Regions from separate parts of the Kerstersia gyiorum genome, predicted to be linked through region 2. Evidence: predicted binding sites of a transcription regulator. Region 2 holds the regulator's gene; the other holds the start of a gene.

Region 1 (3,402 bases), 1.6 Mb from region 2:
CCCAGAACAGCGCGACCAGCGCCGCCGGCAGCGCCCAGGCAGCCAGGGCCATGTTCCATTCCGTGGCACGCGCCAATGGCACGGTCAGCACGGCCGCACAGGCCGCCCCAGCACAGAGGAAGGTGGTGTACAGGCCGGTCATCAAGGCCATGTGCCTGGGAAAATCGCGTTTGACCAGCCCAGGCAACAGAACGTTGCCAATGGCAATGGCGGTGCCTGCCATGGCCGATGCCAGCAGCAGCACCCAGAATGATTCAACCAAACGCAGCGCGGAACCCAGCGTCAACAGCAGCAGCGCCCAGAACATGGTGCGTTCGACACCCCGGCGGCGCGCCATGACCGGTGCCAACGGGGCGAATATGCCCAGGCAAATGACTGGCAAGGTGGTCAGATAGCTGGCCTGCGCCGCCGACATGTCCAGCGCTGCCATGATTTCCGGCAGCAGCGCTGCCAGGCTGGGAAACACTGGACGCAGATTGCCTGCGATCAATATGACCAGGACGGCGTACCAGAGGATTCTGCGGGGAACCACGGCACCGGGTGGCGCCGCAGCGGCGGGTCTTGGGTCTGTTGGCGCCTTGTTTTGCGCTGTCTCCGTCATTCCTGCTCCATTCCGTGCTGCCTCAAGACAGTCTTGGATTCGTTCCGATAGAAAAACAGGCTCCCCGCGCATACCTGCCACCGATTCACCCTTCCCCAAGGGCAAATATCAGGGCTGCCGCTCAGGCCTCTCCGGCCTGGGCGCGCCGGCGCTGAGCGCGCCGCACTGCGACATAAAACACCATGAACCACAGGACCGGCACCACCACGCCGCCCAGCGGCACGTAGACCAGCGCCGCCATGCGGAACCATTCGGGCAATACCAGCTGGGAATGACAGACGACCTGGCCGCCGCCAAACGACAGGCAGCTGTCCGAGAATACGACCAGCGCCAACCCCCAGAGCGCCGTGCCTGCCAGGCACAATCCCCACCAGAACTTGACACGGCCATCGCCGCCGCGCGCACTGCGCAGATAGGCAGGCAGCGTCATCAGCAGCAGAGGCAGAAGGGTCAGGACAACAAACAGCAGGAAGGTGTAATACATGGCGCAGAACCGCATCAGAAAAACGCCGGCACCCCTCGGTACCGGCTCGCTGCCGAGAGAATACGCCATTCGGCAGGCTTTGAACACCGCCGCCCGGCCCTGGCGTCCAGGCTCGGGGCAGCCTGAGGGCTGACGTCAGCCGCTAACGCGGTTTGCGCTTCGTAACAATATCGCCGGCGCTGGCCGCCATGCCCGCAAGCGCCCGCCAAGGCCAGAACTGGCGCGGTTCCGGGCCTGATCCGGCATTCAATACAACCACTAGATTTATGGTTAAACCAAAATGTAACCACTACATCTAGTACTATTTTGCTATTCTGTGCACCAGATAGCTTAACTTCCCGTTCATTCCTGCCTCATCCCGCGCCAGCCGTTTTCTGCGCGATGCAGGAATTTTCAAACCAATCCAAGGAATAGCAATCATGATCGTTACTGTTTATAGCAAGCCGGCTTGCGTGCAATGCGTCGCCACCTACCGGGCGCTGGATAAACAGGGCATCACTTATCAGGTCGTGGACCTGACCGAAGATGCTGTCGCCCTGCAAAAGGTGCGCGATCTGGGCTACCAGCAGGCCCCCGTCGTAGTGGCCGGCGCGGACCACTGGTCGGGCTTCCGTCCGGACAAGATCAGCGCGCTGGCCTGAGGCCGGTGACCGGTGCCAGCCAGGGTGGCGGCAGCGTCCCCAGGCTGCCTGCTTCTGCCAGGCAGGCAAATCCGGCAGGCAGGCGGGCAGCCTGACCCGACCTCGCTCCGTGCTTTTCCCAGCCGCTTACCAAGCAATCAGCAGGACCAGGAACCCGCAGCCATGGGCCAGATCATCTTTTTTTCCACCAGCTCCGGCAATACCCAGCGCTTCGTTGAAAAACTGGGCATGGCTGCCCACCGTATTCCACTGTCCTCGCGGGACGCCTTTCTGCTGGCGCCTGAACCCTACATTCTCATCGTCCCGACCTACGGCGGCGGCCACCCCGCCGGCGCCGTGCCCAAGGCCGTCATCCACTTCCTGAACCACGAAGCCAATCGCGCGCTCCTGCGTGGCGTGATTGCCGCCGGCAATACCAATTTCGGTACGGCCTATTGTCTGGCCGGCACCATCATTGCGCAGAAGTGCAAGGTGCCGCTGCTGTACCGCTTCGAAATGCTGGGAACAGAAGAAGATGTCATCAAAGTCCGCCACGGAGTACAAGCATTTTGGAAACGACAACATTGATACCGAAAGCCGCCGCCAGCGCTGAACTGGATTTTCACGCGCTCAATGCCATGCTCAATCTGTTCGACGAGCAAGGGCAGATACAGTTCGACAAAGACCGCATGGCGGCGCGGCAATACTTCCTGCAACATGTGAACCAGAACACGGTGTTCTTTCACAACCTGCAGGAAAAGCTCGATTACCTGGTGGAAAAGGAATACTACGAGGCCGACGTGCTGCGTCAGTATTCGCCGGATTTCATCCACCAGCTGTTCACCGATGCCTACGCACGCAAGTTCCGCTTCCCCACCTTCCTGGGCGCCTTCAAGTATTACACCAGCTATACGCTCAAGACTTTCGACGGCAAGCGCTACCTGGAACGCTACGAAGACCGCGTCTGCATGGTCGCGCTCGCGTTGGCCCAGGGCAACGAAGGCCTGGCGCTGGCGCTGGTCGATGAAATCATCAGCGGCCGCTTCCAACCCGCGACCCCCACTTTCCTGAACGCCGGCAAGAAGCAGCGCGGCGAGCTGGTGTCGTGCTTTCTGCTGCGCATTGAAGACAATATGGAGTCCATCGGCCGCGCCATCAATTCGGCGCTGCAACTCTCCAAGCGCGGCGGCGGCGTAGCCTTCCTGCTGAGCAACATCCGGGAAGCCGGCGCCCCCATCAAGCAGATCGAAAACCAGTCCTCCGGCATCATTCCCATCATGAAGCTGCTGGAAGATGCCTTCTCGTACGCCAACCAGCTGGGTTCACGCCAAGGCGCCGGCGCGGTCTACCTGAATGCCCACCACCCCGACATCCTGCGTTTCCTGGACACCAAGCGCGAGAACGCCGACGAGAAAATCCGCATCAAGACGCTGTCGCTGGGTGTCGTCGTGCCCGATATCACCTTCCAGCTGGCACGCGACAACGAGGACATGTACCTGTTCTCACCGTATGACGTGGAACGCGTCTATGGCAAGCCCTTCGGCGACATCAGCGTCACGGAAAAATACCGCGAGATGGTGGACGACCCGCGCATCCGCAAGAGCAAGATCAATGCGCGCGAATTCTTTCTGACCTTGGCCGAGATCCAGTTCGAATCGGGCTATCCGTACCTGATGTTCGAGGATACGGTCAACCGC
Region 2 (3,402 bases):
CGCTATGTGTTTACGCTGTATGCGCTGGATGTCGAAACGCTGGCGCTGCCGGAACGTTTCGACGGCAAGGACGTGCAGCAGGCAATGGACGGCCACGTGCTCGACAGTGCCTCCTGGACTGGAACCTTCACGTTGAATCCGGCGCTTGCGCCTGTGCGCATCGGCCCGCCGGCATCTTGATGCCAGGCCGCCCGGGCCCAGGGCGGATGCCGCTGCGCGGTGTGCCCGGGCCCTTGCATGAGTGATGCTCAAGTCCTGCATGCGCTTTTTTTGCCGCGTGCGGGCAAACGTGGCAGTTTGGCACACAAGCAGGGTTTTTTTATGGCCGATCGCTGCCTGATGATGCATTTTGCAGTGCCTGGCGGGGTAAACTAAATAGCTTCTTCGTGTTTCACGCTATTGAGCTCAGGACCCCCAAATGTTTGATCGCACCCGTACCCTTGATAAGGTCGACCCCGAACTGTGGGACGCCATCCAGAAGGAAGACGTCCGCCAGGAACAGCACATCGAGCTGATTGCTTCGGAAAACTATGCCAGCCCGGCGGTGATGCAGGCCCAGGGTACGCAGCTGACCAACAAATATGCGGAAGGTTATCCCGGCAAGCGCTACTACGGTGGTTGCGAATTCGTCGACATCGTCGAACAGCTGGCCATCGACCGCCTGAAGGAACTCTTTGGCGCTGAAGCGGCGAATGTGCAGCCCAATTCCGGCTCCCAGGCCAACCAGGGCGTCTACAACGCCGTCCTGAAGCCGGGCGACTCCGTCCTGGGCATGAGCCTGGCCGAAGGCGGCCACCTGACCCACGGCGCCAGCGTCAATTCCTCCGGCAAACTGTACAACTTCCATCAGTACGGCCTGGATGCCAATGAAGTCCTGAACTACGAACAGGTCGAAGCCCTGGCGCGCGAACACAAGCCCAAGCTGATCGTGGCTGGCGCGTCCGCCTACTCGCTGCACATCGACTTCGAGCGCCTGGCCCGCATCGCTCATGAAAATGGCGCGCTGCTGATGGTCGACATCGCCCACTACGCCGGCCTGGTCGCCGGTGGCGCGTACCCTAACCCGGTACCGCACGCCGACTTCGTGACGTCTACCACGCACAAGTCGCTGCGCGGCCCGCGCGGTGGCGTGATCATGATGAAGGCCGAATTCGAAAAGGCTGTCAATTCTGCAATTTTCCCCGGCATCCAGGGGGGTCCCCTGGAGCACGTCATTGCCGCCAAGGCCGTGGCTTTCAAGGAAGCGCTGGATCCTTCCTTCCGTGACTACGCCGCCCAGGTCGTCAAGAATGCCAAGGTCATGGCGGAAACGCTGGTCAAGCGTGGTCTGCGCATCGTGTCCGGCCGTACCGAAAGCCACGTCATGCTGGTTGATCTGCGCGCCAAGGGCATCACCGGCAAGGAAGCCGAAGCAGTGCTGGGCCAGGCCCACATCACGGTGAACAAGAACGCCATTCCCAACGATCCGGAAAAGCCGTTCGTTACCAGCGGCATCCGTTTGGGTACGCCGGCCATCACCACGCGTGGTTTTGGCGAGGCTGAAGCCGAACTGACCGCCAACCTGATCGCCGACGTGCTCGACAATCCGCATGACGCCGATAACATCGCCAAGGTGCGCGCGCGCGTCAGCGAGCTGACGGCCCGCCTGCCGGTCTACAAATAAGCCCTGGCACGGGGCGCCGGCTGCCTGGCGGCTGGCGCCTGTCCCGGAGGAACGCGGCTCGTATATGATGCGAGTCGCGTTTTTGCATTCTGGAAACAGGAGACTGACAGCGTGAAATGCCCTTTTTGCGGCCATCAGGACACCCAGGTGCTGGATTCCCGCGCCATGGAAGAAGGACAGACCATACGCCGGCGCCGCCGCTGTCTCGCTTGCGAACGCCGCTTCACGACCTTCGAGAGGGCGGAGCTGGACCTGCCGTACATCGTCAAGCGCAATGGCAGCCGCACCGACTATGAGCGTGCCAAGTTGCGTGCCAGCCTGGCCCTGGCACTGCGCAAGCGCCCGGTTGCGACGGCAGACGTGGATGCCGCAGTGGTGCGCATCGAAGAAGCGCTCATGACCAGCGGCCTGCGCGAAGTCCCGAGTTCTCGCGTGGGGGAACTGGTCATGCAGGAACTCAAGAACCTGGATCAGGTCGCCTACGTGCGCTATGCCTCTGTCTACCAGAGCTTTGAGGACATCGGTGAGTTTGTCCGTGCCATCCGGGCCATGCAGGGGCCGCGTGGCGAGGCGCCGAAAGACAAATAGCAGCGATATTGCAGGCCGCGCCGCGTGCGGGCCTCAAGGAAACAAGCATGGCTGATCAGGATATCGCCTGGATGCGCCGGGCGCTGGCGCTGGCGGAAGCAGTGACCAACATCACGACTCCCAACCCCAGGGTAGGCTGCGTCATCGTGCGCGATGGCGTGCTGCTGGGCGCAGGGGCGACCCAGGCTGTCGGCGGCCCGCACGCGGAAGTCTGCGCCCTGCGGGATGCTGCCGCCCGTGGCGTCGATGTGCGTGGCGCGACGGCTTATGTCACGCTGGAGCCTTGCAGCCACTTTGGCCGCACGCCGCCCTGCTGCGATGCGTTGGTGGCGGCAGGGCTGGGCCGTGTCGTGGCAGCCATGGGCGATCCCAACCCTCTGGTCAATGGCCGGGGCATGGCGCGCCTGCGCGCCGCGGGCATCCAGACTGTTGCTGGTATCTGCGAAGAAGAAGCGCTGGCGCTCAATATCGGCTTTGTGGCCAGGATGAGCCGGGGCACGCCTTGGGCCTGGCTCAAGACGGCGGCCTCACTGGATGGCCGCAGCGCCCTGGAGAACGGTCAGTCGCAATGGATTACCGGTCCGCAGGCCCGTGATGACGGCCATCGCTGGCGCGCTCGCAGCTGCGTGGTGCTGACCGGCATCGGTACGGTGCTGCATGACAATCCGCGTCTCAACGTACGTGCGCTGGAGACCCCGCGTCAGCCACGCAAGGCCCTGATAGACGGCGATTTCCGCTTGCCCGAGGATGCCTTGTTGATCGAAGGCGCGCCGCTGCTGGTTTTTACCGCACGTGAAGACGATGCCAAGGCGGCCCGCCTGGCGCAGCGTGGCGTGCAGGTGATCCTGCTGCCGGGCGAGCGCCCGGGAACGGTTGACCTGCCGGCGGTGATGCAGTGGCTGGCTGCGGATGGTGTCAATGAAGTTCACGTGGAAGCCGGCCCGGGACTCAATGGCGCCTTGCTGCGTGCCGGGTGCGTCGATGAATTGATCTCCTATGTGGCGCCCGTGCTGCTGGGCGATGCGCAGCCCATGGCCAGGTTGCCTGCCTTGAGCAGCCTGGCGCAGGCGCGGCGCTTCGAGTTCACCGACATGGTGCGGCTGGGCGCGGACGTGCGCGTGCGCGCCAGAGTGGCGGAACACTGGGACGCC

The links. Region 2 encodes NrdR, which represses ribonucleotide reductase genes. Its sites were predicted from a motif close to CACNANATNTNGTG; they were not measured.
Region 1: the regulator NrdR is predicted to act here: its motif matches at 1,373-1,386, upstream of nrdH (glutaredoxin-like protein NrdH).

Annotation. Positions count from the first base shown of each region.
Region 1 covers NZ_CP169556.1:2,467,097-2,470,498, forward strand. The annotation lists gene ACEW7X_RS10875 (MFS transporter) at 1-532, opposite strand, end outside; gene ACEW7X_RS10880 (hypothetical protein) at 723-1,085, opposite strand; gene nrdH (glutaredoxin-like protein NrdH) at 1,505-1,726, shown strand; gene nrdI (class Ib ribonucleoside-diphosphate reductase assembly flavoprotein NrdI) at 1,889-2,293, shown strand; gene nrdE (class 1b ribonucleoside-diphosphate reductase subunit alpha) at 2,344-3,402, shown strand, end outside.
Region 2 covers NZ_CP169556.1:218,019-221,420, forward strand. The annotation lists gene ACEW7X_RS00900 (YbhB/YbcL family Raf kinase inhibitor-like protein) at 1-180, shown strand, start outside; gene glyA (serine hydroxymethyltransferase) at 419-1,663, shown strand; gene nrdR (transcriptional regulator NrdR) at 1,775-2,251, shown strand; gene ribD (bifunctional diaminohydroxyphosphoribosylaminopyrimidine deaminase/5-amino-6-(5-phosphoribosylamino)uracil reductase RibD) at 2,323-3,402, shown strand, end outside.